Regions from separate parts of the Photobacterium sp. AWH4_225 genome, predicted to be linked through region 2. Evidence: riboswitches for the same ligand, from Rfam matches in the RefSeq annotation. Region 2 holds a riboswitch; each other region holds the start of a gene.
What was found. A riboswitch is a leader RNA that binds a small molecule or an ion and turns the genes downstream of it on or off. The one in region 2 is predicted to bind cyclic di-GMP.
Positions count from the first base shown of each region.

Region 1: another riboswitch for cyclic di-GMP. It lies ahead of ACXAD4_RS19445 (glycosyl hydrolase family 18 protein); the one in region 2 lies ahead of ACXAD4_RS13555 (lytic polysaccharide monooxygenase).
Region 3: another riboswitch for cyclic di-GMP. It lies ahead of ACXAD4_RS11170 (TfoX/Sxy family DNA transformation protein); the one in region 2 lies ahead of ACXAD4_RS13555 (lytic polysaccharide monooxygenase).

Region 1 covers NZ_JBSWTF010000004.1:432,728-443,675, reverse strand. Annotated here, with positions in the region: gene ACXAD4_RS19450 (cadherin repeat domain-containing protein) at 1-2,809, shown strand, start outside; gene ACXAD4_RS19445 (glycosyl hydrolase family 18 protein) at 2,881-5,484, opposite strand; cyclic di-GMP riboswitch class I at 5,642-5,724, opposite strand; gene parM (plasmid segregation protein ParM domain-containing protein) at 6,461-7,492, shown strand; gene ACXAD4_RS19435 (hypothetical protein) at 7,485-8,165, shown strand; gene ACXAD4_RS19430 (MATE family efflux transporter) at 8,268-9,659, opposite strand; gene ACXAD4_RS19425 (LysR family transcriptional regulator) at 9,787-10,659, shown strand; gene ACXAD4_RS19420 (alkaline phosphatase D family protein) at 10,777-10,948, shown strand, end outside.
Region 2 covers NZ_JBSWTF010000001.1:2,913,940-2,924,887, forward strand. Annotated here, with positions in the region: gene ACXAD4_RS13545 (diguanylate cyclase domain-containing protein) at 1-429, shown strand, start outside; gene yiaY (L-threonine dehydrogenase) at 522-1,670, opposite strand; gene ACXAD4_RS13555 (lytic polysaccharide monooxygenase) at 2,038-3,546, opposite strand; cyclic di-GMP riboswitch class I at 3,623-3,723, opposite strand; gene ACXAD4_RS13560 (bifunctional protein-serine/threonine kinase/phosphatase) at 3,950-5,743, opposite strand; gene ACXAD4_RS13565 (NarK family nitrate/nitrite MFS transporter) at 5,848-7,323, opposite strand; gene nirD (nitrite reductase small subunit NirD) at 7,617-7,955, opposite strand; gene nirB (nitrite reductase large subunit NirB) at 7,970-10,579, opposite strand; gene cobA (uroporphyrinogen-III C-methyltransferase) at 10,643-10,948, opposite strand, start outside.
Region 3 covers NZ_JBSWTF010000001.1:2,362,316-2,373,263, reverse strand. Annotated here, with positions in the region: gene ACXAD4_RS11195 (ABC transporter permease) at 1-533, opposite strand, end outside; gene ACXAD4_RS11190 (ABC transporter substrate-binding protein) at 590-1,765, opposite strand; gene lpdA (dihydrolipoyl dehydrogenase) at 1,782-4,061, opposite strand; gene ACXAD4_RS11180 (carboxymuconolactone decarboxylase family protein) at 4,073-4,660, opposite strand; gene ACXAD4_RS11175 (hypothetical protein) at 4,801-5,193, opposite strand; gene ACXAD4_RS11170 (TfoX/Sxy family DNA transformation protein) at 5,415-6,005, opposite strand; cyclic di-GMP riboswitch class I at 6,129-6,233, opposite strand; gene ACXAD4_RS11165 (substrate-binding domain-containing protein) at 6,426-7,430, opposite strand; gene ACXAD4_RS11160 (heme ABC transporter ATP-binding protein) at 7,812-8,633, opposite strand; gene ACXAD4_RS11155 (FecCD family ABC transporter permease) at 8,630-9,667, opposite strand; gene ACXAD4_RS11150 (heme/hemin ABC transporter substrate-binding protein) at 9,701-10,537, opposite strand; gene ACXAD4_RS11145 (ExbD/TolR family protein) at 10,534-10,948, opposite strand, start outside.

The sequences.
Region 1 (10,948 bases), on a different contig from region 2:
TGCTGGTGAACCAAATGATGTGATCACCATTGATCCTAATTCAGGCGTGATATCAATACTTGCGGTTGGAGAAACTGAAGTTACTGTTGTTGATAGTAGCAGAGAGTATAAGACTTCAAGTGCAACATTTAATGTTGTGGTTGATAAAGCCAAGAATACTGAGCTAGAACTATCAGACATCAATATCTCTACAGTTACTAATGGGGATATATTCTTACCTTTTTCTGGAAATAAAGGTGAAATCGAAGTTAATTTTCAGCCAGAAGGGTTAGTACGCTTTATCCCAGAGTCGGGGACTATTGTTGCTGAAGGCGTGCCAGGGACAGTTGAAGTTACGCTTACGGATCTCGGAAATAGAAATTATTTTGAAACCACTAAATCAGCCAAAATAAACATAGAAGCCATTGAGCCTGACGTGCTTGATTTTTCTTCAATTATACGCAGTTTCCAAACAGGCTTGTCTTTTAATCCAGTCAAGATAAGTGGTTCTGAAGATGGATACTTCCACTATGAATTGGCTGACGAGGATAAATCAAATCCTGTTATTACGCTCAATGAAGACACGGGCTTGATGACGGCCTTACGAGTCGGTGATGCCACTGTTAAAGCTACGCAATACTTTGGCAGTGAGTATGGATATGCAACGGAAGAAGCCAGTTTTAAAGTGAGAGTTGAGGTAGGTAAACGTCCTAATTTAACTGTTTCCGATGCTAACATCTTCTTTGATAGTGAGAAGCTATTTACTCCTGCAGTAAATAACAGTGTCGCACCTGTTCATTATGAGGTTCTAACTGGGAACGATGCTATTGAAGTTGATGAGCAAACAGGTTTATTGCGAATACTAAAAGTGGGTCATGCTGAAGTTAAAGTTGTTGATGATATCAACAAGAATTTTGCTGCTGATGAACGACTGTTTTCTGTAAATGTGAACCCTGCTGTTCATCCGGGGATTAAAGACAGTGTAGTAACCTATACCTTCGCAGAAGATATGAAAGTTACTCCATCAATGAAGGGGCAACTAGGTAAGCTATCTTTCAGTGGAAATAGTAATGTTGTTTCATTAAATGATAATCAATTGAGTATCTTACGTGCAGGAACAGCAAATCTATCTGTTATTGATGACGGCGGAGAAAACTACCAGTCATCGTCACCGGCATTTTTGACCGTCAATGTACTTAAAGCTCGTCATCCAGATTTTACTGTAAGCAGCTTGACTACAACATATGCGCCAGATTTGTGTTTGGACACAAATTTCACAGGCAATATGGGCAGGATTACCTTGTTGCCAGCAACAGATGGTGATAGAAAAATCGTTGAGTACGATGTTTCAAAGCATTGCTTTAAGATATTAAAAAGTGGTGTTGCTAATTTTACTGCTGTTGTAGAAGAAAGTGAAAATTATCTCGCATCAGTGCCTAAAAAAATGAGTGTTGTTGTGAATGCTGCTGATTCTTCGTTAATCGTCAAAGGTGACTTAGTCAGTACTTTTTCTGAAGGTAATCCTATACTTTCTTCACCTAAAATTAGTGGTGTTGTGGGTGATTTAACTTATAAGATTCTTGATGATAAAAGTGAAAACGATGTTATATCGATCAACTCTTCTAGTGGAGAAATGACCGTTCACAATGCTGGACATGCAGTCGTGGAAGTAACTGATTCAGGTGATGATAAATATAAGCCGACAAAGACCTCTTTCTCTGTCACTATCGATAAAGCTGCTAACCCCGTAAAAGTAGATTATAGTGATGCTGTGTATTCTCCTGATGGCGTGATAACACCGGTGATTGAAAATCTAAAAGGTGATATTTCTTTTAAGGTGAATTATCCCAATACATCGCCAGTGACGTTGATTGAAGGTGGAATACTGTCTATTCAATCAACAGGGGAGTTTAGTATTTCATTTGAGGCTGCTGACTCAAGGAACTATTTACCAGCGTTTGGTAATGTTGATGGGGTTATTCATAAGGCGGAACATCCAGGCTATGAACTTCAAAATGAAAGTTTTGAATATGCACCATTGAAAAAAGTATTCGCTGATTTGCCTTTATCATACGGTACTCGAACATATAGCCTCGAGGGGGTAAACGGTGGATGGTTTGGCAAATACTTGCAAGTACAGCCAGGTTCAGGAGAAATTTCTTTATTCGACTATGCACCAAAGAAAAATTTCACGTTGTGGGTAAGTGAAAAGTCAAATGAACTTTATAAAGAATTGAAGCCTCAGCCTGTCAGATTCATAAACATTAAGCCACCAGAAAAAGGAAAGGCTACCCGAGATCTGACCATATCAGAGTCCTTTGTTACTCTTGAAAGCTCGGTGAAAAACAGTGACGATAAATTCGATAGTTCTAAAATTAAGCTTGTTGGTGCAACTATAGAGGCAGAAACTTATGAGGAGATAAGGCAATATGGCCACGGTCTTATATTATCTGTAGACGTTGTATCTTCTGAGCCTTTAGGAAATTCAGGAACTAAAATTACACGTTCAGTTCGTTTGCTTGTACAGCGATATGAGGGTTGTGCTTCCGAAGTAAATGAATCGAACTTACCTAATTTGATTGAACAGAAGCATGCTGTCGGTTTATTGAATGGGAAACCATGTGAAGAGGGGCCAACTAATCTAATATTGACTTATAAAATTATTGATAAATCCTCGATTAATCAGTTCGCGTTTTATGATGGTGAGTGGCAGACAGTACAACCTTTTGTTGTATATCGAAGTGCTAGTATGAAGTCGGAAGAAACTGGTTTTAATGAAGAAAAACTAGTTGAATGGGACCGTATTGAATTAATTTTGACCCGAGATTAACTTGAAGAAAAGCTGAAAAACAGCGACTCATAGAGTCGCTGTTTTTAGCTATCATTCATTCTTTTTCGCTGCTAGTCACAAGTAGCTGCACCGATGTTCTCCCATACTGAAGCAACTCCTGGCTCTTCGCCTTTGGTCCACCATTTGGCTTTCCAACGGTAGTCGTTATGGTTGACTTCACCACCACCGTTGTACGCCACACCCGTGTTCCAACCAAACTCAACATCACTGATCAGTTTCCACTGATCGGCAGTCGAAGTTGGCTCGTTGTTTTGCGTCCAGTATTTTGCCTCCCAAACCAGTTGGTCGTGGCTGACTTGGTCACCGGTATTGTAAACAGCACCGCCTGACCAAGCAGGATAGTTGCCCGCATTTGGATCGGTTAAGTCACACTCATTGCCACCTGTATCTTTAGGTGTCACAGTCACGGCTGTTTGCGCCTGTGCATCCAGTGCGCCGTCTGATACCAATACAGCTACCGTTGCCGGCAATGTTTCAGTAACGGCAGGCGCAGTTAGGGTAAGTGACGCTGTGCCTTGGCCCGAAACTAGGCTAAACCCTTGAGGGATAGTCCAGCTGTAAGTCAACGGGTCACCGTCTGGGTCATCCGCTTGGGCATTGAGGGTGAAGGTATCTTGCGTCTCAACAGTAAGCTGGGCTGGCAGCGATACGCTCGGCGGCTGGTTTTCCTGCTCTGCCTTGTTATTGATGGTAACTGTGTCGCTGTCAGTCAGGCCTTCCTCGTCTGTTACTGTCAGGGTGAAGGAATAGCTGATATCAGTATCGGTTGAAGGTACGGTTATCGTTGCCTTTGCCTCGTGTTCCCCAGTAATAGCCAGGGTGTCGCCAGCAGTTTGTTTCCAGCTATAGGTAATGGTTTGTTGCTCAGGATCGTAGGAGTTTGAGCCATCCAGAATGACATCAATTGGTCCTGTTACGGTCTGGTCAATGCCGGCATTGGCATGAGGTGGTTTGTTCTCCGGTGGTGGTGTCACTCCGCCATCACCATGGCCGAGCCCTTCGTGCATCGCATTGAGGATATCGCCATTGTCGGCATCAATTTCCCACGAGAATAGGCCTGCCAAGCCACGTTGCTGAACATAGTTGCCTTTCGCTTTTACAGCTCTGGCGTTATCGTAGGAGATAAGCTCTTTAGTGGTAGGGTTCCACTTGTATGAAGCTTCTGCTTGCTCGTCGTAACGGTCTTCCCAGCCATTGCCTGAGTGATTGTCGGCAATATCGCGGTAATCCAATACGCCTGCTTCCCATGTGCCATCAATACCGCCGGTGGCCTGTCCTGTCATCGGGTTATCGCCGGTATAGTTGTGAACTCCTTTCCAACCACGACCATATTTTGGTACCCCAATCACCAATTTCTCCGGATCGAGCCCTTGTGCCAGGAGATCATTGACCCCTCGGTCTGTGGTGTGGGTAACCGCAGGGTTATGGCTCGCATCATACAGTCCAGATTGATGGCCTAGGTTGTTCAAATCGAAGGCACCGAACATGTCGTAGTTCATCAGGAAGATGTAGTCCATATATTGCTGGGCGCGGCTGTAGTCTACGACTTCGATCTTTTTGACATCGACACCGATGGCAGAAGTCAGCTCATAGGTGCGGCCTGTTTCTGCCGAAAGCTCATCCAGCATTTCACGCAGCTCTTTCATCAGCGTGACATATAATTCACCGTCTTTTTCTTTGTCGCCAAGAGTAGGGTGGGCACCGTTACCGCCCGGGTATTCCCAGTCGATATCTACACCATCAAAGAACTTCCAGGTCTGTAGGAACTCTTTGACTGAGTTAACAAAGGTCCGGCGCTTCGCTTCATCGTGCATGAAGTAGAATGGGTCTGAAAGGGTCCAGCCACCAATAGAAGGCAGGATCTTCAAATCTGGGTAGGCTTGTTTGAGCGCCATCATCTGGCCAAAGTTACCCCGGTATGGATCAGCCCAGTCACTGACGCCTTGTTGGCCTTTTTGAAGTGCAGCCCAAGGGTCATGGATAGCGACTTTGAAATCCTCTCGCCCCGCACAGGCTTTTTGCAATGCTTCGAAGCTGCCAGGGATTTGCTTCAAGCTGTCATTGATGCCATTGCCGCCACAGATTGGGGTGAAACCGTAGATGATGTGAGTGAGGTTTTGGGCTGGGACTTTATCGATAGGGAAGGCGCGGTCATACACACTCCACTCAACAAAATAGCTACCGACAACCTTACCTGATTTATTGGTATAAGGTTTATTGTTCTCTTGCAGAACGGGTACCAACGGCGCTAAGTGGCTACCATCGGTATCGGCGATAGTAAGCTCGACGCTGCCACTTTCGCTGCAGCCATCAGCGTTACACAGTTCAACGGTCATGTCGTAGACACCACCTTTGCTGACATCAAATGTGGCGCTTTTAACGCTGCCACTGCCGGTCCAGACCGTATTGCCATCAAGTTTCACATTGGCCGTCTCTGCAGGGTCGCCGCTCCATGTTTGCCAAGAAACGGTAACGGCGACACTGTCATGTACACCAACCACGATATCTTCGTAGCTGCTGGCATCTCGGTTTAACTCGACAAGAGCGTAGGTGTGCTCACCCCAATCAATGGTTGGTGCGCCGGGTGCGACAGCATAGCTTATTGAGGACGAGAGTAAGCCGCCAATAAATATGGCTAGATTAGACTTTTTCACAGAATGAACTCCATTTACATAAAACGAGTAATGGTTTGTTGAGCGGAATAAATTGAAACTCTATTTAGAAAACGAGACAAAACAGAACCAATCAATAATGTTCACACTCCATTTGTTTTAATAAATACGAGCACAACGAAAGGGAGTAAACTCCACTTGAGGTAGCCCCGCTATCATAGAAAACTCATTAGATCGGAAGCTTTGCGTCCTAAACTTTCATTTAGTTTGCCGTTGTCACAAGTACTATTAAATTAGTAGCAAAGGTGCTTATTTTGGTCAAAGAAAAATCTTTTGTTTTATTTTAATTGATAGCAAAAACTTGTGGGTATGTGAGCTTGCTTCATGAACTTGAGTGATATTGTGATTTCAATTAAGTGTTTGAATTTATATGGAATGGTGATCTTTGTCTAGCAAATTGGTGCGACCAGTTTGGCGAATTATTGAACGTGTCTTTTTACTTGTGGCGACAAAAAAATGTCGATTTCATATTGCATTAACGGGCGTTATTTACCGTTGGTGTTGTATTTCTTATGTGAATATTGGATGGGTTTCATCTGAATCACCGGCAAACATTTCTTTTACCGCTGTTTTTGCTCTTGATAATACCTCATATTATAAACAAAGAGTGTTTCTACAGGTTTTATAAATAAGTGATGATTTCATTTAATAAGAGTAATGCATTGTTATTTAATACCTTAATAGTGGCTGTGAAAGGTAAAGGGAGCTTGAAAAAGAAAGTTAAGCTTTTAAATTAAGTGGTGCAATCAGACAATCATGACTCAGTCAGTTGGTTGCATCTACCTGCATTCAAACAAAGCGGATCGACACGTTTTTAGAGAAATTAAATGAAAAACTAAGATTATTTTTGTTTTGCTGAATTGCTTCAAATCTCTCGTGCTGAGTTTGCCATTGGCCTGCAGTTTTTATTTACTTTCGCGCAGACCAATTACTCTCACCGAGAAAAAGCAGGAATACAATGACGCCACGTAAATTTGCGGTTGATGACGGTTCAACCAACGTTAAAGTAAGTTGGATTGAACAAGGTGAACTACATACCGTTATCTCTCCTAACTCGTTCAGGAAAAACTGGAAAAGTGCCGCACTAAGAAAAGACAAGAAGATCTTTAACTATACGATTGGCTCAACGAAATATACCTACGACATGACTTCGGACAAGGCATTGGAAACAACACATGTCGATTACCAGTATGATGATTTGAACCTGTTGTCTGTCCATCATGCTTTGTTACAGACTGGCATTGCACCAGGCCCAGTAAAATTGGTGGTGACCCTGCCTATTACTGAATACTACAACGCCGAAGATTGTCAGAAGAACGAAGATAAAATTGCCCGTAAGCGTGACAATTTGATGCGTCAGATCGAGCTTAACAAAGGCGAACTGTTTGAAATCGTTGATGTTGAGGTGATGCCGGAGAGCTTACCTGCGGTGCTTTCTACTCTGACTATGCAGTCTGTTAGCCAGTTCAACCGCTCTCTGGTGATTGATATCGGTGGCACAACATTGGATATGGGTGTGATTGTCGGTGAGTTCGATGATGTGTCAGCTATATACGGCAATAACGAAATCGGTGTATCCATGGTGACGGATGTGGCGCGTAAGTCACTAGCTGTAGCTGACAGTGATTCAAGTTACTTGGTGGCGAATGAGCTTATCAAGCAACGAGATAATCAAGATTTTGTGCGCGAGGTGGTAAATGACGAAAGCCAGATCTCGGTCATTCTCGACAAAATCGAAACAAAAATTGATGAACTGGGTAAGCAAGTTGCTTACGAAGCGAAGAAGTTCGCCAAGAACCCTAACCGTGTCTACCTAGTTGGCGGTGGAGCGAGCTTAATTTATCCGGCTGTGAAAAAAGCCTATGAGACCTTGGGTGAGCGAGTCGTGCTGGTGGAAGAGCCACAAGAAGCATTGGCACGCGAGCTTTGTTTGTATCATGCTGACGGCGAGGCCGTGAACATGCCTGTGCAAGAGGCTGTCAATGGCTGATCGTTTGAAGCGGATTAATTATTCGATTTACCTCGACCCGTTGAACAACCCGGCTGATCTTTATGCGAGTAAAATCCTTCATCAATGGGCTGATGATTTTTCGCGCTTGAAAGCTGAGTCGCCAGAAGAAAACGGGTTGGCATTAATCAATGCGCGGAATGTTCAGAAGCAGGTCTACCTCAGTGGCTTGTACTTGCACCTTTTAAGCCCTGAACTGTCCCAACAACTGAGTTTGCAGGTGACGGAATCTCAGGTGTCGGCGTCCACTCTGGAGAGAACCCTGAAAGGGTTGAGTCTGTTAGCGAAAGAGTTTGAGCCAGAGGCTAGCCAGCATGCACAGAGTGAAATGCTTCAGGCGATGAAAGCCTCAATTGTCGAGCAAATTCAAGCTGAAGGTAGCCATACCCGTGAGTTGTTGTCTCAAAAGCAGGCATCACAAGTGCAGCAACCAACACAGACAGAGTTGTTGAAGCGGGTAGAGGAGCAATCGCAAGAGATTGCTGAGCTAAAGAGATTACTCACAGCTCAGACTGAAATGATCCGTAATTTACCTAATGGCAGTGTTGGTGCTCAACAGGGGCGATCAACACAAGAGAAGAATGAAACGCCTGTTGTTGATCTCAATGAGCGCCTAGCTCATGTGCAGAAGATCAAGAAGAAAGGGATATTCTAGCAATAACCTCCTGCTGCAATTTAAGGTAAAAGAACAAGTAAAAAGTACACGCTTTAGGCGTGTACTTTTTTATGGGGTTTGCTTTAATTTCCTATGGCTGTATTAAGCCGTCACAGCGTTAAATGAGACATCGTTACGCTGTTTTTTCTGAATATCCTTCCATACCAAAGGCACAACAATCGCTGCCAGTAGAATGTTCGATAATGGCACCGACAGCCAAACGCCATCTACCCCAAGCCATTGTGGCAAGAAGTAAAGGAATGGCAGTTGAACCAACATGTTCCCTGCAGAAATCCCGAGCGCCTTCCCGCCTTGATTAACTGACATGAAGTAAACGGAAGCTAGGGCAATAAAACCGTCCAGGAACATGGCAAACAGGTGCAGACGCAGTCCATTGACTGTTTCAATGGCAAGGGCTGGATCGCCGTTGCTGAATAAGCTCACCAAGGTATTTGGGAACAGGTTAAGGAAAATAACGGAACCGACTCCAGTGATTACAACCACTTTACTGGCAAGGATGAGCGTTGCCCGGATCTTATTGCCATGGCCTGCACCGTAGTAATAGCTGACCGGAGGTTGCATACCGCTGGCGATACCTTCTGCCAGTAAGTAGTACATGGTCATCAAGTAGCCAACAATAGCAAATGCCCCGACATGAACTGCACTGCCGTAATCCATGAAAAGCTTATTGTGTACGGCAATGATAAAACTGAAATAGACATACATAAACAAGCTGGATGTGCCAAGACTTACTGCATTGGCTGCAATGCGAAAGTTAAATTTTATCGAGCTTAGATTGAGTCTGAGCTTTGAATAGCGCGTAAAAAAATAGCCAACGGCCACGATAGTGATAGATATCTGGGCAATGATTGTTGCAATTGCTGCCCCTTTCAGGCCCATGTCCAAATGGGCAATGAAAATATAATCGAGGATGATATTAATCACTGCACCCGCCATCATCAGCGCAGTTGAAAAGTTAGGGCTATCATCGTTACGAATGAGCATAGGCAGGGCACCTGCGGCGATCGTAAATACGGCGCCCCAAGTGAAGACTTCGATATAAGCGCTGCCCATTACCAATGGTGTCCCTGTTGCGCCCTGTGCGAGCAACAGAGAAGGTGCAATCATGGTGAGTAAAGCCATCACCAATAAACCAAAAATAGCGATCAGACCCAGGCCGGTTGATAGGGCCTGCTGGGCTTTGTTGTGGTTGCCTTCACCTTTGTAGATCGAAATTAGGCTGCCTGTGCCCATGCCAACAAGCAAGCCGAGGCCTGCAATAAGGCCGATGATAGGCCAAGCCATATTGATACCAGCCAAGCCTTCAAAACCGATGTAGTGGCCAACGAAAATACCATCAATGACTTGATAGAGGCCGTTGACCAGCATGGCGGCGACGGAAGGGATCGCATATCGCCAGAATGTTTTACTAATACTCTTGTTATCGATTGTGGTGTTTGGTTGTGATGATTCTTGAGTGACTTTCTCTTGCATGGGGATATCAGGCTTTTGTGACTTTGAAATTATTATCGCTATTTTCAAGATTGATTGAAGTTAGTATCCATCCGCTTTTCGGATGGGTTAAAATGATGTTTCATTGGATTAGTGCGAGATGAGCAGCGTGAATTGGACAATTGATCAACTGGAAGCTTTTGTTAGTGCGGTAAAACACGGCTCTTTTTCAGCCGCAGCCAGGCATTTGGGTAAAGCCCAATCAAGAGTGAGTACCGCTATTAACAATCTTGAACTGGATTTGGGGTTTGAGTTGTTTGATCGCAGTGCCCGGTTACCAGTATTAACTGCCGCTGGTGAAGAGATGTACATCGAAGCCCAGACGGTACTGGCACAATGCCAGCGATTATCGGCCAGAGCCATGACCGTATCCTCAGGTGAGGAGGCGACGTTTACTATTGCGATTGACGAAGCTGTGCCGGTTACTGCATTCGAGAGCCTGTTTGCTTTATTGGCAGAGCGCTACCCATTGCTGAAACTGACGATCATTAATGGCTCACAACAAGATATCTCGCAATGGGTGGAGCAAGAAAAGGCTGATCTTGGTGTGTTGTTTCACCAAGACGTTTTACCTGAGAGTTTGGAGTTTACCTCTATAGGCCAGTTCAAACATGCCTTGATTGTGTCGCGATCACACCCGCTGGCAAAGATATCTGTCCCAAAAATCGCCGATCTCACTCAGCATAGACAACTAGTGATTCGCGATCGAATGGGTATAGGTAAGGCGAAACCTATCTCGTCCAATTATTGGCATATTGATTCATATTACTTGATTTCTTCCATGGTAATACGTGGCATAGGCTGGGCCTTAGTTCCGGAGCACGTTGCGAAGGAAATATGGTATGTGGATGAACTGGTGGAGCTATCCTGTGAAGAAATTCCAGAGCCTCTAATGGTAGAGATGGGCGTGGTTAAGCGCAGGGACAAGGGCGTCGGCCAAGTGATGAACTGGATGTATGCCGAGCTAGCAAACATTTTCTAGCTGAGGTTCAATTTCTAGTTATCTTTATTAAACAAATTGTTGCTGCTAATGTCGTATCTATAACAAAGTGAAACATAACACAGCCAAACATAAAGAAGTAAAGAGTAAAGCCAAGCTATGACCGTTGAATCACCGTTAAATACAACCCCAGCTAACTCTCAGCCATTGCCTCTTATCCTTGCCGGGCCAATATTACGTAAGGTAACGCCCAAGGAGCTGACGTTGTGGTTTGCGGTCTCAAGCCCGCTTGAAGGACGATTTGCTCTCTATCACCAAGCTGATCAAAAAG
Region 2 (10,948 bases):
AAAACAATCAACGATACACTTGGGCATCATGCTGGGGATAAGTTGCTTCAAACGGTAGCTGCCCGTTTGGCCGCACTAAGTGGCGAGCATTATCATGTTGCCCGTATGGGCGGGGATGAGTTTGCCGTGATCGAGTCTCTAGCAGTACAGCACGAAATTAATATCAGCCAGAAACTGCTAAACAGTTTTCAGCAACCAGTCATTCTAAATGGTAAAAACTACCCTATCTCGGCCAGTATCGGTAGCAGCGAGTATCCACTCAACGCATCCAACGTCAGTGAAGTGTTACAACAAGCCGATTTTGCGATGTATGAAGTCAAGCAGCAGGGAAAAAGCGGCGTTATGCATTACAAAAGGCCATCAATACCGAATGAGGCTACAGCAAAAGGAGCGGCATCAACTGCGGAACGCTTCACCAACAGCCTTTGAATGTTTTAATTCAATAGTTAACCATCTGAAAACAAAAAAGCGCCCACAAAATGGTGGGCGCAAAAATCAATCGTGCAGTGGTGTTGGCTTACTTACATTGCCGCAGCAAAGATAGCCGAGATTTCTTCGTGGCTGGCTTGTTTCGGGTTTGTGAAACCACACGCATCTTTCAGTGCGTTGTCAGCCAATACGGCAATATCTTCTTCTTTCGCGCCAAGCTCCTGAAGACCTGCTGGAATACCCACATCTTGAGACAGTGCCTGAATGGCTTCCAGTGCTGCTTCAGCGCCCTGCTCTGCCGTCATACCTTCAACATTCACGCCCATCGCTTTTGCAACATCTTTCAGACGCTCTGGGCAAACCTGTGCGTTGTAGCGCTGCACGTGCGGCAGCAATACCGCATTACATACACCGTGTGGCAGATCGTAGAAACCACCTAGCTGGTGCGCCATCGCGTGAACATAACCCAGTGAAGCATTGTTGAATGCCATACCAGCCATGAACTGTGCATAAGCCATTTGCTCGCGAGCTTCGATGTTCTGGCCGTCTTTCACTGCCGTACGCAGGTGTGCTTGAATAAGCTCGATCGCCTTGATAGCAACCGCATCAGTAATAGGTGTTGCAGCGGTAGAAACATAAGCTTCAATCGCGTGAGTCAGTGCATCCATTCCTGTCGCAGCAGTCAGCGAGGCAGGCTTAGCCAGCATCAACTCAGGATCGTTCACCGACATCAGCGGCGTGGTGTTCTTGTCAACAATCGCCATTTTGATGTGGCGTGCTTCATCAGTAATGATACAGAAGCGGGTCATTTCACTTGCAGTACCTGCAGTGGTATTAATCGCCACCAATGGCAGCTGAGGTTTCGCAGACTGATCAACACCTTCGTAGTCAGCAATTTTACCACCGTTAGAGGCAACAAGAGCAATACCTTTGGCACAGTCATGCGGCGAACCGCCACCCAGTGAAATAACGAAGTCACACTCACCGTCTTTCAGTAGCGCAAGACCGGCTTCTACATTACCAATAGTTGGGTTTGGTTGTGTACCATCGAAAACAACAGAATCAATATCGCGCTGTGCCAACAGATCTGCTACCTGCTTGACCATACCGATTTGGCTTAGCACTTTATCAGTCACAATCAGAGCTTTTTTAAAGCCGTGAGCTTTCACTGCATCTGCAGCTTCCGTCAAACAACCAGCGCCCATCAAGTTTACTGTTGGGATGAAAAATGCACTACTCATGATAAATTCTCCATAATTATCAAAAACTAATTACCATAAACCGCTTTCAATCCAGGTCGCTGCATATGCTTAAACGGACTATCCGTAATCAGTCTTGCTCTCTGCAAATAAAAACTACCACCAGAAAAGTGTGCAACAAATTGATCTGGGACAAGTTATAAATCCCCAAAAATTATTCATGTAATGTAGTTTGAGCCAGATCACCAAATCAACAAGTTACATATAAAAATTGTTTCCCTATGGAAACGCTGCTTTTCGTTTTATCACTACGCTCCACAGTAATTTGTGATCTGTCACCCATAAAAAAACGCTGACTTATGCCAGCGTTTTTCTCATTCAAGCATTTGATGCTTATTAGTTTCGTTCTTTATTGCTTGATCCAAGCATCCTGCCACGCTGAACCAAACCCAGGCTCGTAATGGTGCGCTGAATCAATGTTACACCAACCACCTTCTGGGAATGGACGGCACTGGTAGGTATTGCCATCGCGGCCAAGTACTACTGTCTCACCCGGTACATAACTACCGATACCATCAGGGTAGGCATAGTCGTAATCACCGCCACCAGAGCTGTCTTTAATGGTAATCGACTTAGTTTCAACAACATTATGCTCGCTGCTGTCCTGCTCGGCTGCGGTTACCACAACACTGAAGGAGCCTATTTCGGTAGTGAATAGCGATAGGTCAATGTTACCGTTATCGACAATATCACTCGCCAAGGCCAACTGGTGTCCTGTGCTATCCAACAACTTCATGTTGATCAGGTATCGACCTTCTGAGCTGACCGTTGCATCGATATAGGTTTTACCATCGCTGCCCTGGGTGTATTCGCTTTCCAGGCCTTGGACGGTTACCGGAGCGGGTTCAATGACATCCCCATCACGCACATCCAGTGCGTAGTTGTAATCCGAGTTGGTGACAAAGACTTGGTTGATATACAGATCCGATGGCTGATAAACGATATCACCCGATGCTTCTTCCACACCCACCTGAGTAATGGTTGGGTATTTCTCGTTGATCAGTTGAGCAAGATCATAAGACCAAGTATTGATGTTCTCGTTAGCCGCTGTAATTGGCAGCTTCTCGAATACAATTTCAGAGCCTTGTTTGTTGAAAATACGGAACCAGACGCTATCGCCATCTTGCGCCTCGACACCCGGCTTGACGTACTGGCCCTTAGTCGTCCACTCAGGCGGTAACACTTCACCGTCAAAACGGATATCACTACAGTTGTAGAAACCTTCGCCAGCAGGATCATCACGCTGCCAACGTGATACCAGTGTAGCCTCTCCCGAACGGCCGCTTGGCAGAGTCACATCAATCAAGTAGTACTGACCGTTGCCTTCCTGAGTCACTTCTACATCGCCGGCAGTATCTATCAGCTCCAGATCATCCCAGCCCAAACGGCTATGGGCAGCATTGTAGCCAGGCTTGGTCAGGTAGAACTGCCAGAAGCTCGGGTTATGCGGTGCCGTTGCGCGGTAACGCAGAGTGAAAGTTTCACCGGCTTTCATGTCGGTACGCTGCCAATGCTCTGAAGCCACACTCATACCGCTCTTACGCGGATCACCACCGGAACAGATAGTACCGTCCGGCACTGCTGCCTTAACCGCATCCATGTTGTGATAATCCTTAACCAATGCGGCAAACTCGTTCTTCTGCACCAATGGATAGGTACCCGACTCCAAGAATGCGGCACGACAAGCTTCATTCGGGATCTGGGAACCATCTGATGGCCCCCAGTGACCACCGTCTGACTCACAGATCACCTGGCGAGCAGCAGGGAAGTCGGCCCAACCATGGGCACTTGCGTGTAATGGAGAAAGGGCGGCCATGACTGACATAGCGCCCAAAGAAAAGTTAATCACCTTTTTCATATTTAGCTTCCATTATGATTTTTTTGGGAAGCCAGCTAATGGGAAGAAGCCACTGCTTTGATCTTGCTTATTCCTATCAGGTAACTCCGCTACCCTAGAGCCAATGCATTAAAAAGATTGCTCCTTAGGCCGGAAGTTTTGCGCCCTACCCTTTCGGATAATTAGCCTTTAGCTGACGATATAAAAATAAGCCACTTCAAGGTTTAGATTGAAGGAGCTCGGGTATATTTATAGTGTTTTTTTTAATATCAGCAAAAAGCAGCCATTAGCAATGGAAGGATGATCTCATTTAATTTTTATTTATTAAGATAAATAAAAATCATTGACTGAAATGAAATATTTAATACATATAAAACCATTTACCTCACCAATAATATTAGCAGTGAAATTTAAATGGGTAATATCAGCTAAGCAAGATGATAACTTGAACAATAACAATAAAAAACAAACAAAGTGATGTGATTTTCCAAAACTGTACCGGGCTCTTACTTTTTAAAGGTCGCTTACTTGCCTGCTTAAGTACCTGTGATGACGGGTGAAATAAATCGCTGATAAGCTCAGACATGGCTTCATAGCGCTGATTTGCCTTAGGGAAGCACCCTCTGCGAATGACCACATCAAGCCATGCAGGTAGATCATCCCGATAATTCTCCAAAGGTATATAATCCGGCCATTGGCTGTTTGACTGCACAGGTTTAAAAGTATTTGGAAATGGATAAGGAAAGTGCCCCGTCAACATCTCATAAATAATGATGGATATTGAATACATGTCAGACCTCATTGTTACTTTACCGCCCAGCAAACACTCTGGTGACAAATATTTAATATCACCAACAGGGACCGTTTCATCAATAGGTGTTTGTATTTCATCAAAGTGTTCTGAATAAACGGAACCAAAATCAATAATGACGATTTGATCAAATTGATTGACGATTAAATTTTCTGGCTTAATATCACGATGAATAAGGCGATGGCGTTGCATCACACGAATTGACTTAATTATCTCCTCTGCCATTACCCTCACTTTTTCAATATCTGGTTTAGGGTTATCGTCCATCCATTGGCGCAGTGACTTACCTTCAACCCATTGGCAAACATGGTACAGGAAAGGAGAATGACGTGAAAAAGGGTGGATCTTCATTATTCTCTGGTGGGATATCTGCTCCCCGACCCAGCCTTCACGCACAAAAGCCTGCAAGTACTGGTAATCCTCCGCAAAGTTGAGTGAGGGCATCTTTAACACATAACGTTGATTATCAAATTCACTCACCGCTAGATAAATATGGCTGCGCGGACCGCTATGCAAAACTCGTAATATTCGGTACTGGTCGATTCGGTTCCCTTCTTCCATCACAGGCGGGATCACTCGCTTTGTCAGTTCTTCTATGTACTCATCCATGGTCAAAGTCGGCAAGGCTTTCACATCAATCAATAAGCTAGACACGTTATCTTGGCTTCCCGCGGCTAGCGATGCCTCAACCAACTGTTCGGACAGTGGCTCAACTGGGGTGTTAGTTAAAGATAGCACCTGCTGTAGCTTTGAATCATCTAACCATTCGTGAATACCATCTGTCGCTAGTAATAAGCGGTCTCCTTTCTCCAGCCGTATTTGTTGAAAATCTACCTCGATATGACTGTCCATCCCCAACGAGCGGGTAAGAAAGTATTGCTGGCCATACTGATGACGACGGTGATCTTGGGTGAGCTGAGTTATTGCCTGATCGCGATAGAGATAAGCACGTGTATCCCCCACATGCATGATGTACGCAGTATTGGATTTGATGATCACCGCGCAGAAAGTCGTCACCATCCCATTGTGCTGAAGTTCACTCTGGCAGCCTTGGTGAAAAAGCCATTGGTTAAGTGCATGCAGCACTTTTCCAGCCGACTGCTTCACGCCCCAAGTTTTCGGTGTTGCGTAATATTCTTCAATAAATTGGGTGACACTAATTTGGCTCGCTTGCTCGGCTTGGGCACTGCAACTCACTCCGTCGGCCAAGCAAGCAACCACACCTTTATGCAGCATTTCTTCACGCCGTGAAGGCTGGTAAACCGCAAAAGCATCTTGGTTACTTGGTTTACACCCCGCAACCGAATAACCCCCGATATCAAGTTCGAGTGTATCCGCTTGCCGAAAACGCTTTCGATTAACAGACATTTGGCTATGGGCTGTTCCAGGTTGCATTGTTTCGCTCATCCACGCTTCACCCTATTATCCATGACAACAATGACTCACGATTATGTTCAATGTATCGGCCTGCTTGGCTAGCCGTTCGCTTTGCCTCACAGGCCGAAAACCACCTAGCGGTTAGCCACATCAATCATCATGATGCTGCCATCCTCATTGACCTCCGCAATTTGTCCACTTGGCTCTTCCATCATCAACAAGGTGATAAAGCCAATCACCGCTGTTGCCGCAATGACGTAGAAGAAGGTGCTGTAATCCACCACAGACAAGATAGTGAGGTAACACACTGCACCGACATTACCGTAGGCCCCAGTCATCCCAGCGATTTGGCCTGTCATCCGGCGCTTGATCAGAGGTACAGTGGCAAATACCGCCCCCTCACCCGACTGGACGAAGAACGAACAGGCCATTGCAGCAACCACGGCGAGCCACACCGGCCAGCTGCTATCCACTTGTCCCATCAAGAAGTAACCGGCGGCCAATCCTGCAGTCAAAATCAACAGGGTAGGTTTGCGGCCGAACTTATCGGAAATCCAACCGCCCCCGGGGCGGGACATCAGGTTCATGAAGGCGTAAGCCGACGCCACCATACCGGCCATCACCGGGGTTAGCTCAAAGGTTTCCGAGAAGAATAACGGCAACATCGAGACCACAGCCAACTCCGAACCAAAGGTGGCGAAGTACAAGACATTCAAAATCGCGACCTGCTTGAACTTGTATTGATGTACTTCAGGAACCGGCTTCTCAAAGACGGTTTTGTTGACACGCCATACCTGTAGAACTTCATAGCAATAGATCACCGCCAGCACGACATAGATAGCCATCACCGCACTGTCACTGAGCATACCGATCCCGGTTGGCGAAAGCTTCCAGGCCAACAGGGCCAAAGCGCCATACATCGGCAGCTTCATAAATAGCAGCAGGAAGAAGTCCCCTTTTGATGTCACTTCCATTGCCCCTAGCTGCTTGGGCTTGAAGTAAGTCGCGCCTTTCGGTGTATCGGTTACGTTTTTATAAAAAACGAACGAAAACAGCAGGCTCATCACCCCGGTGATGGCCATGGCATAACGCCAGCCGTCTTCACCACCAAACATGATAGCAACGGTTGGCAGGGTAAAAGCGGCCGCCGCAGAGCCAAAGTTACCCCAGCCACCATAAATCCCTTCTGCCGTCCCCAGCTCATTGTGCGGGAACCACTCGGAGACTAGACGGATCCCGACTACGAAGCCTGCACCAATAAAGCCAAGAGCAAAACGGGCGATGGCGGCCTGAACGAAGCTGTCGGCAAAAGCAAAGACAAAACAAGGGATGGAGCAAACAGCTAACAAGGCGGAATAAACCAGTCTAGGCCCATATTTATCGGTGAGCATACCGATGAGTACCCGGGCAGGTATGGTAAAAGCGACATTGAGGATCAATAAGGTCTTTATCTCGGCAGTCGTTAATCCCAACGAAGCTTTGACCGATTGGAGGAGTGGGGCAAAGTTGAACCACACAAAAAAGGTAATGAAAAACGCAAACCAGCTGAGGTGGAGAATTTTCATTTTCCCCGTAAATGAAAAGATATTGAACTTGCCTGTTTCTGACATCTTGGTGTTTCCTTTTTTATACTGACTTACCATTAATAATGCATTGTTTATGCCAACCTTATAACCATTAATTATCAACAAGTTACAACATAAAAATCACTAAAAACCAAATAAAAGCACCAAAACAAATCAAACCCTCCAACTTAAGCACCATATTGAGTCAATTGACAACTTTAAAGACACTTTTGCCTTGATTTATTTTCAATTATTATCCATAAAAAATAAATGTTTATATAATACAAATAAAAAATCACAGCACATGCTGTGATTTTTTCATTAAAATATTAATTACCCTATAAATTAAGTTGCACATCCTCACCTTGACATCGTACCGCGAACGTTTTCAATTTTACGTCTGGCAGTTCGATGCATTGGCCTGTTTGCAAGTTAAAGTGTTGTTTGTACAAGGGAGAGGCAACAACGACTTCATCACCTATCGAGCCTATGATCCCCCGTGACATTACATTGGCCTCCCCAATCGGGTCATAGTTCTCAACAGCATAAAGAGAATCTGAGCGGTGGCAGTAAAAAATAGCCACTTGCTCATGGCCCCAAAGGACACAAACGCCTGAGTTTTTAATTAGTGCATCTCGGTGGCACACGGTATACCATTCTGCTTGTTTTTGCTCCATGCTAGCCTCACTCTTTATTTAGTAATATCAATAACATTGATTGATTCACCAACGAATCCACGGGATGACATTCCAGCTGCCAAGGTGGCCTTTGTTTGTGCCAGGGCCTTTTCTTCCTTAGTCATCGGCCGGCGCTGCCCGCGCTCGGTGACATAGGCCAGTTGGCTATCTTGCTGCTCGCTGTTGATAAAATGCCTAAAGCGCTGAAGTTTCTCAGGTGACTCAAGGGTTGTTTTCCACTCACATTGATATTGACCCAAGGTGCGTGCCATCTCCTGCTCTAACTCTTCACCAAGGCCTAAGTGATCATCAATCACCACTTTCTTCAGATACTCCAAACCACCTTCAAGATTCTCCATCCACACCGATGTGCGCTGCAACCTGTCAGCCGTGCGAATATAGAACATCAGAAAACGGTCGACATAGCGGACTAATGTATCTGCATCCAGATCGCTGGCCAGCAAATCTGCATGGCGTGGGCGCATGCCACCGTTACCACACACATAGAGATTCCAACCATTTTCTGTCGCGATCACCCCGATATCTTTGGACTGAGCCTCGGCACACTCTCGGGTACAGCCCGAAACAGCAAACTTAAGTTTATGCGGTGCCCGCAAGCCTTTGTAACGGTGTTCGAGGTCTATGGCAAAGCCAACACTGTCATCCACCCCATACCGGCACCAGGTACTCCCAACACAAGACTTCACCGTCCGCACTGACTTGCCGTATGCATGGCCGGTCTCAAACCCGGCATCAACTAGGATCCGCCAAATCTCAGGTAGTTCATGCAGTTGGGCACCGAACAAATCGACCCGCTGGCCACCAGTGATCTTGGTGTAGAGATCAAACTGCTTAGCGACTTCGCCCAGCACGATCAGTTTGTCCGGGGTGATCTCCCCGCCCGGGATACGTGGTACGACTGAGTAAGTACCGTCTTTTTGCATGTTGCCGAGGAAAATATCATTGGTATCTTGAAGCTCGAGGTGCGGCTCTGCCAGTACATAGTCATTCCAGTAAGATGCCAGCATCGAGCCCACGGCAGGTTTACAGATATCACAGCCAAGACCGCTGCCATATTCTTTGAGCAGGGCATCAAACGTAGTGATCTTCTTCACCCGCACTAGATCAGCCAACTCCTGACGGGAATAGGCAAAGTGCTCACAAATATGGTTGCTGACCTCTACTCCCATCGCGGCCAATTCTGCATCCATCACCTGCTTGGCCAATGCTGAACAGCCTCCACAGCCGGTCGATGCCTTAGTCGCTGCCTTGAGATCTGCCATCGAGCTACAGCCATCAGCGACTGCCTGCTTGATTTGACCTTTTGTCACGTCATAGCAAGAACAGATGGATGCAGTATCGGGCAAGGCTTCTACCCCCAAGCCAGAAGGTCCACCTTCCCCTTCTAGCTGGGGCAAGATCAATACTGCCGGGTTCTCAGGCAGCGGCATATCATTGAGTTTGGTTTGAAGCAGTGACTGATAGTTACTGACATCGCCTACCAACACCGCACCCAATATCTTGTCACCTTCCGGGGATAGGATAAGCCGCTTGTAGACCTGCTCCAAATCGTCGCTATAGGTGTAAGACAAAGCCCCCGGAGTCGACCCACTCACATCACCTATGCTGGCGACATCCACGCCCAGCAGTTTGAGCTTGGTGCTCATGTCTGCACCGACAAAAGACAAGCCGGATTCAGGCTGACAGAGATGCCCTGCCAGCACTTTTGCCATCTGATAGCCGGGGGCGACCAGGCCGAAGATCCGCTGCTGCCATAAGGCGCACTCGCCAATAGCATAAACATCCTCGGCACTGGTCTGGCAATGATCATCAATGACAATGCCACCACGCTCTCCCACCTCAAGCCCACATTGGCGGGCTAGGGTATCTTGCGGCCGGATCCCTGCAGAGAACACGATCATATCGGTTTCCAGATACGAGCCATCAGCAAAGTTCATTCGATAGCGACAGGACTCCCCAGCAACTATCTCGGTCGTGGCCTTCTCGGTGTGGACCGACACACCCAAAGACGAGATTTGGCGTGCCAGCAAATCGCCTCCACCTTGGTCAAGCTGAACCGCCATCAGACGAGGGGCAAACTCCACCACATGGGTATCGACTCCTAACTGCTTGAGGGCATTGGCTGCTTCTAGGCCAAGCAAACCGCCTCCGACCACAACGCCTACCTGGCTCTGTGTGCCCGACTCGGCAATCGCATCTAGGTCTTCGATAGTCCGATAAACATGGCAGTGTGGTTGGTCATTGCCCGGGATCGGCGGAACAAACGGGTATGATCCGGTTGCCAGCACCAGTTTGTCATATTGCTCAGTACGACCGCTTTGGGTCACTATCAACTTTTCATCGAGATCTATCTCACTGACCTGTTCATTAAGCAGGTACTCTACTCCATTACTCTGATACTCAGACTCATCGGCCAAGGCCAAATCTTGTGCGCTTTTGCCACTAAAATAGCTACTTAGCTGTACTCGGTCATAGGCCAATCTCGGCTCTTCGGAAAAAGTCAGGATACTAAACTGTGCTTGTTTATCCTGAACCTGCATATCTTCAATAAACTTGTGCCCGACCATGCCGTTGCCGACCACTATAATTCTTTTCTTATCCATTTTTGCTCTCCCCTGAGCGGATGACTTCACTACTGGTTTCTCTTACTCACAAGTCAATTGCTCTTATGCTGAAAGCTGGAGCGGTTTCTGTTGCTGTAGTTCGGCAACCTGACTGACCCATTGCAGTTGCTCCGACAGGGCAACGACCTCACCAACCACAATCAATGCCGGCGAGACCACCCTGTGCCTCTCCACCAGTTCAGGCAAATGCTGCAATTGCCCTGTGACTGTGCGCTGCTCCGGGCAACACCCTTTCTCAACCAAAGCTACCGGTGTTGTAGGAGCCGCTCCGCCGGACAGCAGCTTGTCGCGGATCATGCCCGACTTAGTGACACCCATATAAAACACTAAGGTGTGTTCAAGCTGTGC
Region 3 (10,948 bases), 550 kb from region 2:
TTCACGTTAAGCTGTTTGAGGATAGGAATGCTCATGATCAGCAGAAAGGGCGTTTCCTTAATCGCCAGAGCCAGCATCAGGCCGAACCCGTAATTATCTTGAATAAGGTTGTTTTGGATAATGGCTATTCCCGCCAAATCCGATATTCCAAATGCGTCGATGAGCCTGAAAAACCAGCCGGTAGGAGAAAATAGCAAAGCAAAACCAATCGCAAAGGCAACATGTGGCATGGCCAGCATGGGGGAGAGTGTGCGTTCAAGTTTTTGCCAACGCGCAGTATCCCAATAACGTTTCAGGATTGAATAGGTAAAAAACAACGCGAGAACGGTGCTGCCTAGGCCTGTGAACAGGCTTAAGCCGATAGATGCGGTAAGGTTAGGCCATGTAGCCACGTCATTAAACGCCGAGATGGAGACATTGTTAAAGCCTAATGTCGGGATCCAAGAAAGCGAAGGTAGTAATAGCCCGATAATGCCTGGCAAGAGGGGCAAAAAACAAAGAATAAGGGCGAAAATAAAAAATAGATGAATCATAAATTACTCATTGGGTGGGAGCTAACTCCCACCCGTTAGGCTTAGCCTTTTTAATTTTAGCTGCCGTAGCGCTTTTGCCACTCCAGCTCAATGGCGGTCAGCCAGCTTGGATGTGGTTCAGGGATCGATTTGAACAATGAAAAGCCTTGCGCGCCACTGTTAGCCAAAGACTCTGGCTTCAAAACAGATGGGTCTCCCCAGATTTTGGCATCAGCTTTACGTGCTTGTGCGTCAGGGCTCATCAAGAAGTTGATGGCTACCAGAGCGCCTGCTTTCGCTTGGGCATTCCACGGAATCGCCAAAAAGTGGATATTGGATAAGGCACCTTGTTCAAAGGCATAGGTTTGCGCCGTATCAACCAAGTTGCCATTTTCAATGGCGGCATTGGCAGCATTAGGATTGAACGTAATGGCCAGCAGTAATTGCTGATCATCAAGTAGCTGGATTGTCTCGCTGGTTCCTGATGGGAAGCGCTTGCCTTGTTGCCAAGCTACTGGGTGGAGCTGATCAAGGTATTGCCACAAGGGTGCAGTCACCTGCTCAAATCGCTGGCGTTCCTTTTGGCTATCAATTGCAGAGTAGAGTGAGTCCGGTTCATTGGTTAGTTCCAGCAAAGCGGCTTTCAAGAAACTGCTGCCGTGAAACTCTGGTGGTTGCGGGTAACTCACCTTACCCGGGAAGGCTTTTGCCAAGCTCAGCAGCTCGGCGAAATTCTTCGGCGGGTTGTTGAGGGTTTCTTTGTCATGGATAAAGACCAACTGGCCCACACCCCATGGGGCTTCTAGACCAACTGTTGGCTCGGTGAAGTCTTCATCGATTGGTAGGCGAGTGTCCACATATTGCCAGTTAGGCAGTTGCTGGGTAAATGGACCGTGCAGCAGGTTGCTTTGCTTCATCGAGCGGAAGTTTTCACCATTGATCCAAACCAGGTCAACACTGCCGCCTTCGTTTTTACCTGCGGCTTTTTCTGCCAGAAGGCGCTGAGTGGTCTCGGCGATGTCGGCGACTTTGACATGTTTTAGGCTGACACCATACTGGGCTTGCAGTTGGCGACCTGCCCAGCGTAGATAGTCATTGATTTCTTGGCTGCCACCCCAAGCATTAAAATAGACAGTTTGCCCTTCAGCCTGTTTAACGATGTCATCCCAGCTTTGTTCTGGTGCGGGAGCCGCTTGTGCCGTGCTAAGGCCAGAGGCCAGCGCAAGCGCCAGCCCCAGGAGTGTTTTTTTCATGATCCTTTTCTCATCCCTATTTTTCGCTTAGCGCACCTTCATTGCTGCGCTTTGGTGTTGTTTCAACGCTGTCTGCTTCTACGCTGCCTTTTTCAATAGATAAAACTGATTCAGCTTCACGCTCACTAGCAGCAGCTTGCTCGTCTTTGCGCATCCAGTCATGGTATTTTTCAACCAGTGTCAGCAGACCTTGTGGAGCATTAGCTTGTTTCCATACCCCGGCCGTGTATTTTGCGGCTTCACTCATTGTTGGGTAAGGGTGGACGGTACCCAATATCTTGTTCAGGCCTAGGCCGTGGCGCATTGCAAGGGTAAATTCGGCAAGTAATTCGCCAGCATTATGGCCAACAATGGTTGCTCCAAGGATTTTGTCCTTGCCTTTTGGCGTGATCACCTTGATAAAGCCATGATCCTCACCATCTGTAATCGCACGGTCTAAGTCATCAATTCCGTAGGTAACAATATCAAAATCAATACCTTGTTGCTTGGCTTCTTTTTCATTAATACCGACACGGGCCACTTCTGGTGAAGTATAGGTCGCTGCTGGTAGTACCGAGTAATCCGCTTTGAATTTCTTGAACTGACCAAATAATCCATTTACTGCGGCGTACCATGCCTGGTGAGCGGCAGCATGGGTCAACTGGAACGGACCGGCAACATCGCCTACGGCAAAGATGTTCGGGTACTTGGTTTGAAGGTATTCATTAACCTCGACTGTGCCACGTTCAGAGGTGGTAATGCCAAGTTTCTCAAGGCCGAAACCTTGTACATTGGCAACACGCCCCAGTGCCAGCATCACGGCGTCAAATTCAATGGTTAGTGACTCACCGTTAGCGGTTTCCAGCAGCACACGTTGCTGCTCGTTACCGTGCTCATCGGTAACACGTTCGAATTTAACCGCTTTATGGCCAGTTTTAATGTCTACACCGTCTTGCTCAAGGCTGGATTTGACCAAAGCGGCGGCATCACTATCTTCACGAATGAGCAGCTGATCGGCCATTTCGACCAAGGTGACATCGCTGCCGAGGCGCTGGAAGCTTTGTGCCAGCTCACAACCGATTGGGCCACCACCCAATACCAGTAGGCGCTGAGGTTGTTCAGTCAAAGACCAAATGGAATCTGAAGTTAGGTAGTTAACTTTATCCAAACCAGGGATACCCGGTACCAACGGGCGAGCACCAGTGGCAATCACGATATTACGGGTCGTGATACGTTCACCGTTCACTTCGACTTCCCAAGGCGAGAGAATAGTCGCTTCACCAGAGATACAGTTTACGCCTAGTTTGCTGTAACGCTCTACGCTGTCATGGGGTTCGATTTTACCAATTACGTTGTGAACACGTTGCATCACCTTGGAAAAATCCACTTTGGCTTCGCCGGTCTCGATACCAAAATCCTTGGCACGGGTAATTTCAGCCATGGTGTGGGCTGCGCGGATAATGGCTTTGGATGGAACGCAACCGGTATTGAGGCAGTCCCCCCCCATTTTATGGCGCTCAATAAGAGTCACCTTGGCTTTTACCGCCGCCGCGATATACGCGCTAACCAAACCACCTGCGCCTGCACCAATGACGACCATGTTCTGGTCAAAATGATTTGGCTTGTCCCATTCAGCGTAAACACGGCGCTTGTTGAGAATTTGCATGACGGATTTGGCGATCAGCGGGAAGATACCCAGTAGTGCCAACGATACCAATACTGGCGCAGAGATTATGCCGCTTAGGCTGTCTATCTGGCCTAACTGGGTACCGGCGTTAATGTAGACCGCAGTACCGGCTAGCATACCCAGCTGACTGACTAGATAGAACATGCGGGTAGAAATTGGCGTCAAACCCATCAGTAAGTTAACGATGAAAAACGGGAATACCGGGATCAAACGCAGCGTGAAGAGGTAAAACGGGCCGTCTTTCTCAATACCTCGGTTAATCGCAGATAGGCGGTGACCAAATTTCGCTTGCACCCAGTCACGCAGGATGAAACGGCTAAATAGGAAGGCGAGGGTAGCACCAATAGTGCTGGCAAAGGAAACCAGCAACAGGCTCCACCAAAATCCGAACAAGGCTGCACCAAGTAAGGTCATAATCGCAGCACCTGGCAATGACAGTGCTGTGACAACAACGTAAAGAACAAAGTAGACCATGCTTGATAAGAATGGCTTAGCATGGATGGTGTCAGTCAGTGCGATTTGCTGTGCCTTGGCTTGTTCAAGGGTAAAGTACTGGCCAAGATCAAATGCAAACCAAACAGCAATCAGGGATACAACAATACTGACAACCAGCAGTTTTTTTCTGTCCATAATTTGCTCCTTTATTTGTCCGTATGAGTAGGGGCATCTGTTGATTGCTGTTCACCAGGTTGGATCGGGAGTGAACAGAAACCTTGCTCAGGTACATCTAGTGCAGTGTTAAATTTTGCCGACAGGTTTTGAAACGCAACCAGCGCGGTTAAATCAACAATAGCATCTTCATCAAACCATTGTTTTAAATCTGAAAGCATTTCATCGGTAACGCGCTGGCCGGTAATGGTCATCGCTTCAACATAGCCTAGGACGGCTTGCTCCTGTTGGTCGAATAGTTCACTGTGCTGCCAGTTGGCAAGTGCTTTGATTTTCTCGACAGAATCGCAACGCTCGGCAAGCTTCATGCCGTTTGCATCGACACAGAATGCGCAGTCATTTAGCTGGGAAACCCTGACGCAGACCAACGAGCGAAGCACCGGACTTAACGGCGATGAGCGGCGATCCAAATAGCCAAAGAATCCGGCGACAAGCCAAAATAGCGTCGGGCGACGACCCCACAGCTTGGCGGGATTGAGAACTTTGCCATAATGGCGTTTTTGCAGCCATAGTAGTGGCTTGATAAATAGTGAGTAGTTTTCTTTGGCGGAAATGCGCACGGTGACCCCTTGTCTCTATATTATGCTACTGTGAGCTTATCAGGATAGCGGCGGTAATTATTACCGAAATTATCAGATAGTTATGAGACAAAGACCTTACTAGGAAGCAAATTATTTCATTGGTAGATGGAAAAAAGTGTTTAGTTGACTGAGATTTGTACAACTTGAGGTTTGTTCTGGGTGATCACCTTCTCAGAAGAGAGCTCAGTGAGCACAATATAGCCGCATGCCATCAAAGGGATAAAAGCGAGCAGCATGGTTTTTCCAATATGGTAATTGCGGTACCAATACTTGCGGGCCCTGATTTTTAGCAGCAGGCCCCAGAACAGCAACAGTGCATTTAAGCTAGCGATAGACACCAGTAAGTTGTGAAGTGACTCATACGTGGTGATGTTATTCTGTACAAGTATAAAAGCGACGAGAGGAGGAAGCAGGCTGAACAAAACAAGCAGGCGCATAATTCGCGGCCACTTGCCAAACTTATCCTTGAACATTTGATCGCTCTGTCCTGGAAAAGGTTTGGAACAGTTCATAATTACCCCCTGGTGCTATTTTGAAACATATTTTACAAGCGTGAGTTTGCAATAAAAGGGTGTTGAGCGATTTATAAACAGCGTTGTGAGATAATTCAATATTTAACGAAAATTGACAAAAAGTTGTCAATGGAATGATTGATTATTGACACGTATCATTGACGAAAATAATACAAAAAAAGAGACCTTGATGGTCTCTTTATATATGCAATTTGTTTTTGCTAGCTTAATTTCGCTAGTAATTCCGAGCGGCGATCCTTAGGAATAACTGACCAGTGCTGGCCACTAATTGCTCCCTCTAGCGCCCAGAGCAAGTCAATGCTCACGGTGCCTTGGTGAGTATCCTGTAATGCTTTAAAGGCATTGATTGAACCTGCTTCCATCAATTCGTCCACGGTACAAATACCTGCTTTTTTCAGCATTCTTTCATTTGCCAGGCGAAGGTTTGGTAAGTCTTTTATTCGATCTGGTGATGCTTTTTCTTTTGTTTCTTTATCAACTTTCGCTGCATCTAGAGAACGAGTCGCCTGCTCAACAATCTTTCCGGTGTCATTCCACCATTCATCGGGGATAGCGTAATGTTTTGTTACAACCGGAAAGCCACGTTTTTTATATATGTACGGTTTAAGCCCTGCCTTTTTATATTCTTGTTCGTTTTTTGCGTTTGCGCGAAGATGAAGTTTGTCATTTACTACGAGTGCAAACATTGTTTCACCCGCAAAAATACCAAAGCCGCCAAACATTGAACGCGATTTAACGTTATTGAAACAACTAAATAGGCGTAAAGATTCTTTTAAAATTGGTTTGTCCATGCTTCTTCTCGGTGAAAATTTCTTGGGTCACCTAACAACAGAGCGAGGATTCAAGAATAGCAAATATCAAGACATTACACTGTCAGAAAAAAGTAAGACTTTCTTGACACAGTTGCTATATCCATCGGCAACCCCGCTACCATAAGTTGACTGAGTTAATAAAACCCGACGACTCTTAGGCCGGAAGCTTTGCGTCCCTACCTTTCGATAGGTTTGCCTTGTTCGTGACAATTTAAGAATATCTCAGATGATATTTTTGAACTTGATCGCAACTTTGGAAATGTGATGTTGATTCCAGAAATTGCCGTGAATTTCTGCTCGTTAATGAATACTTTTGCCCCAAAACATAAGTTGATAGCAATAAAAAACGGAGGCATGAGCCTCCGTTTGGATTCTAAAAAAGTAAACGCTGGCGGTTACTTAGTTCAATTTCTTAACCGAATTACGGATCACTAGCTCAGGCACCATTTCGAATACCTGTGTTGCGTGCTCTTTGTCTTTCACTCGGTGCATCAAGATTTCAACCGCGCTCTTGCCCAGACGACGTTTAGGCTGGTGAATAGTGGTTAGTGGTGGCGAGAAGTAAGGTGCCAGATCGATATTGTCGTAGCCGATGATAGAGATATCTTCCGGCACGTTGATACCAGCTTGCTGGAAGGTACTGATCATCGCCATAGCCATGATGTCGTTGAAACAGAATATTGCGCTAGGGCGCTCTTTCATCGCAATGATCTGTTTGGCAGCAGTGACTGCTGACTCACACTCGAAGTCACCTTCAAGAATCCAGTCTTCATTGACGTCGAGGCCGGCTTCACTCATGGCTTTACGGAAGCCTTTCAGGCGCTCACGACATGCCGTTTTCTCGCTATGGCCGGTTAAGCAGCCAACGGCTTTGTGACCATGCTCGATGAAAAATTTGGTCGCGACATATCCGCCAAGTTCGGCGTTATCTTGGATTTTATCTGTGTGCGGGCTCTCTGGACCCCAGTCCATGATCACCATAGGTGTTTCTTTCTGACGTTCCAGTAACCCCAGCAACTGCTCATCTAGGTCTGAACACATAACAAGAAGACCATCCACGCGCTTCTCGGCTAGCATACGAAGGTAATCACGTTGCTTTGACAGGTTACCTTCGGTATTGCATAGGATCAGGGTATAACCTGCGCCGTAGCAGAATTCTTCAACGCCGTGGACAACTTCAGCAAAGAAAGGGTTGGTCGATTTGGTCACCAACATGCCAATGGTTCTTGTTGTGTTGCATTTTAGGCTTCGCGCAACCGCACTAGGTGCGTAATTCAACTCATCGACCGCAGCCAGCACTTTCTTTTGGGTTGCTTCTGCGACGAAGCGAGTTTTGTTAATCACGTGAGAGACTGTGGTTGTAGATACACCAGCCATACGTGCAACATCTTTAATCGTTGCCATAGTTATTCTTCTAATAATAAAGGTCAGAGAACCTTATAAATTAATCATTTACTCAACAGAAAAATGAACTAGTTCACCGTCTTCTATTCGAGTAGCTCATTGTTCTGTTGGGTACGAAAAAGCAGAAACGGCAAAAGGCCGCATCTCAAATGGGCGGCTCTGTACTGACATTTTTGCAGCATGCGTGATGTGCATATCGCACATGTTGCATGGTTTAATCGCTTGCGTTCACATTTTACTGAGTGTGGCCCAGAGTGCAATGCTTGTTATCTCAATTTGCAATTTTCGTGGCTTACATTCGATTTTTTGCTTGAGAGAAAGACAACAGGGCCAAAAATTGGCCCTGTTGATAATTCTTTCTATGCAATTGGGTTAAGCTAACTAGGCCGCTGCCGGCAAGACAATAGGGTAGCCATCGACGGGGTGCTGGGTTATACAGACTGGCCAGCCATAGACAGACTCTATGGTTTCAGCCGTCAGTGCCTGCTGCGGTGTACCATCGGCCTGTATCTTGCCATGGTTAATGATAACCAGCCGGTCTGCATACTGGGCTGCTAGGTTCAGATCATGAATCACGATAATCACGGCGGCTCCTGCTTGCGCCATTTGTTTAGCGACAATCAGCGAATTGTGCTGGTGAGCTAGATCTAGCGCTGAGGTAGGCTCATCCAGCATTAAGATGCAGTTTTCACCTGCTTGGCTTAGCTGGGTGAGGACCCTGGCAAAGTGCACACGTTGTTTCTCACCACCAGACATGGTTGGGTAAAGGCGGGGACCAAGATCGGTCACACCGACCATATCCATTTTTTCATGCGCAATTTGCTTTGTTTGGGCATTCGGCAGTTCGAGTGGTAGCGCACCGAGCTCAACGACCTCCTGCGCCGTAAAAGCAAACGTCAATGAGCTGTGCTGGGGTAGGACACCAAGATGTTTCGCCAATTGAGCGGGTGGCCAATCTTGTCGAGGGTAGCCGAATAGGTCGACATCACCATCGGCTTCTACTTCGCCACACATTACCTTTAACAAGGTACTTTTTCCTGCTCCATTTGGCCCTAGCAGAGCGGTCAATTGACCACGTTTGATTTGCAGCGAGAAATCATGCAGCAGTGTTTTACCACCTAGGCTGAGTGACAAGTTGCGTGCTTCAATGGCAATGTCATTGTTAGGGCCTTGTTGATGCGCCGAGTTGGTTTGCTGGCTCATGACAGTCTGCCTCTTTGCTTGATCAATAAGTAAATGAAGAATGGTGCACCAAGTAATGCAGTAATGATCCCCACTGGCAGCTCTGCTGGCGCAGCTACAACACGGGCAAGCATGTCTGCAACCAATAAGATCAATGCGCCAAGCAAGGCGGATAGAGGTAGCAAGGTTTTATGGTTTGGCCCGGAAATCATACGGCCAATGTGCGGTACGATAAGCCCAACAAAACCAATCACCCCAGTTAGCGATACGGCAATACCGACACCTGCAGCACAAAGTAAAATCAGCATGCGCTTCAAGCGCTGAACATTCACGCCAAGGTGTTTGGCTTCTGCCTCCCCCAATAGAAATGCATTAAGAGCATTTGCATTGCGATCAAAAGAGAACAGTAGGGCGAACAAGGTTATGTAGGCAAGGCTAATTCCTGGCCAGGTAGCTCCAGCCAGAGAGCCCATTGTCCATAACGACAAATCACGAAGAGCTTGGTCATCCGCATAATAGTTCATTAGACCCAGTGCAGCGCCTGATAGGGCGCCGATGGCGACACCGGCTAGTAACATAATGGTCACGGATGTGCCGTTTTTATCTGTGCCGAGCTGGTAGACCAAAAAGGTACTGACGGCACCGCCAATGAAGGCGAAAACAGGTACTGTCCCCAGTGTTAGTAATAGCGGAAAGCTTGCAGCCAAAGGTGCGAAGATCACAATGGACAGCGCTGCTCCAAGGCTAGCACCGCCAGAAACACCGATGATACCAGGATCAGCGAGGGGGTTGCGGAATAGCCCCTGCATTACAGCACCACATAGTGCCAAAATGGCACCGATGGCCATGCCCAGTAAAGTCCGCGGGAGGCGTATTTGGTGAATAACGATCTCAATATGAGCTGGTAAATCCAGCTGAATAGGTAGTAGCGCTTTGAAGCTGTCAGCAAAACTGATATTCATTGGCCCCACCGCAATCGATGAGGTGACAGCCAATACCAGTAATGTCAGGCCAACAGGAAAAACGATGCTGGCAGGGGTTCGTTGTAACTGCATCATAAATATACTGCTTTGATGAACGGCTAACGGTTATTTGTTGTAAAACACTTGGTTCAGGCGTTCTGCTTCACTCAGGCTTTTCAGGCCAAGTCCACCAATAAGCGCTGTACCATCAATGGTTACAACGGCTTGGTTCTGGCCTGCAGGCGTTGCAGCAAGCAAAGGCATCTTCTTCAACAAATCATCTGCAGAGCCAATTTGGCTGAGTGTGCGAGAGCTTAGCAAGATGATATCAGGCTGCATTTCAACCATGGACTCGAGTGATATTGGTTTGTAAGACTCGACGGCGCCTGCGGCTGGGTTAATGGCTCCGGCTAGGCGAATCACGCTGTCAGCGGTGGTATTACGTCCAGCGACATTCGCTGGGCGACCTTCGTGGATCATCAGGAACAAGACTTTTTTCTTGTCGGTGTGGTTTGCTAGGTTTTGATTGATTGAATCAACCTTATCCTGCACTTGCGCCTGCAGAGCTAGTGCTTCTTGCTCCGTGTCGGTGAGTTCGCCGACTTGTTCGATACGTGCCAGTAAATCATCGACGGTTTCACCCGAGTTGACCACGTCCACTTCGATACCTGCTTGCTTAATCAGATCCAAGGTTGTGTTAGGTCCCATTTCAATTGAGCCAACCAGTCGAGTAGGGTTCAGGGCGATCAAGCTTTCAGCTGAGAGCTGACGGTGATAGCCCAATACAGGCATGCTATCTTTAACCATTGTTTTACTGGTGACATCAACGGCAACAAGTTGCTGTTGTGCTCCCATTGCATTGATGAGCTCAGTAATAGCGGCCCCTGCACTGATGATGCGCTCACTGGCATAAGATGAGTTAGCAGCGAGTAGTAATGCGCTAGCCAGAGCAATACGCTTCATGATTTATCCTCTTCCATTAATAATTGAGTCGCCTTGATTTCATTTTGTTGAAGAAAAGCGAGGAGTTTTAGCATGTTTTCAACCGAGCCTGCCTTGTCGGCACCGATCACAACGGGCTTATCAGGATTGGCTTTTACTTCCTTGAGAAGTGCAGTTTTGAAGGCATCCCAACTGTCGATTTCTGTGCCTTGCAGTGCCCAGTAGGGCTCTGTAGAAGTAATGTTGACAGTAATAGGATCTGATTCTGTTTCTTGCAGTGCCTGTGTCTCTGTTTGCGGTAGTTCGACATCTAAAGATTGCAGCTTCACACTGGCAGTCAGAAGAAGGAACACCATGACGATAAAAATGATATCGAGCAGGGGGGTAAGGTCGGGCTTTAGCTCATCATCACCCGTGACGCCTTGATGCGTT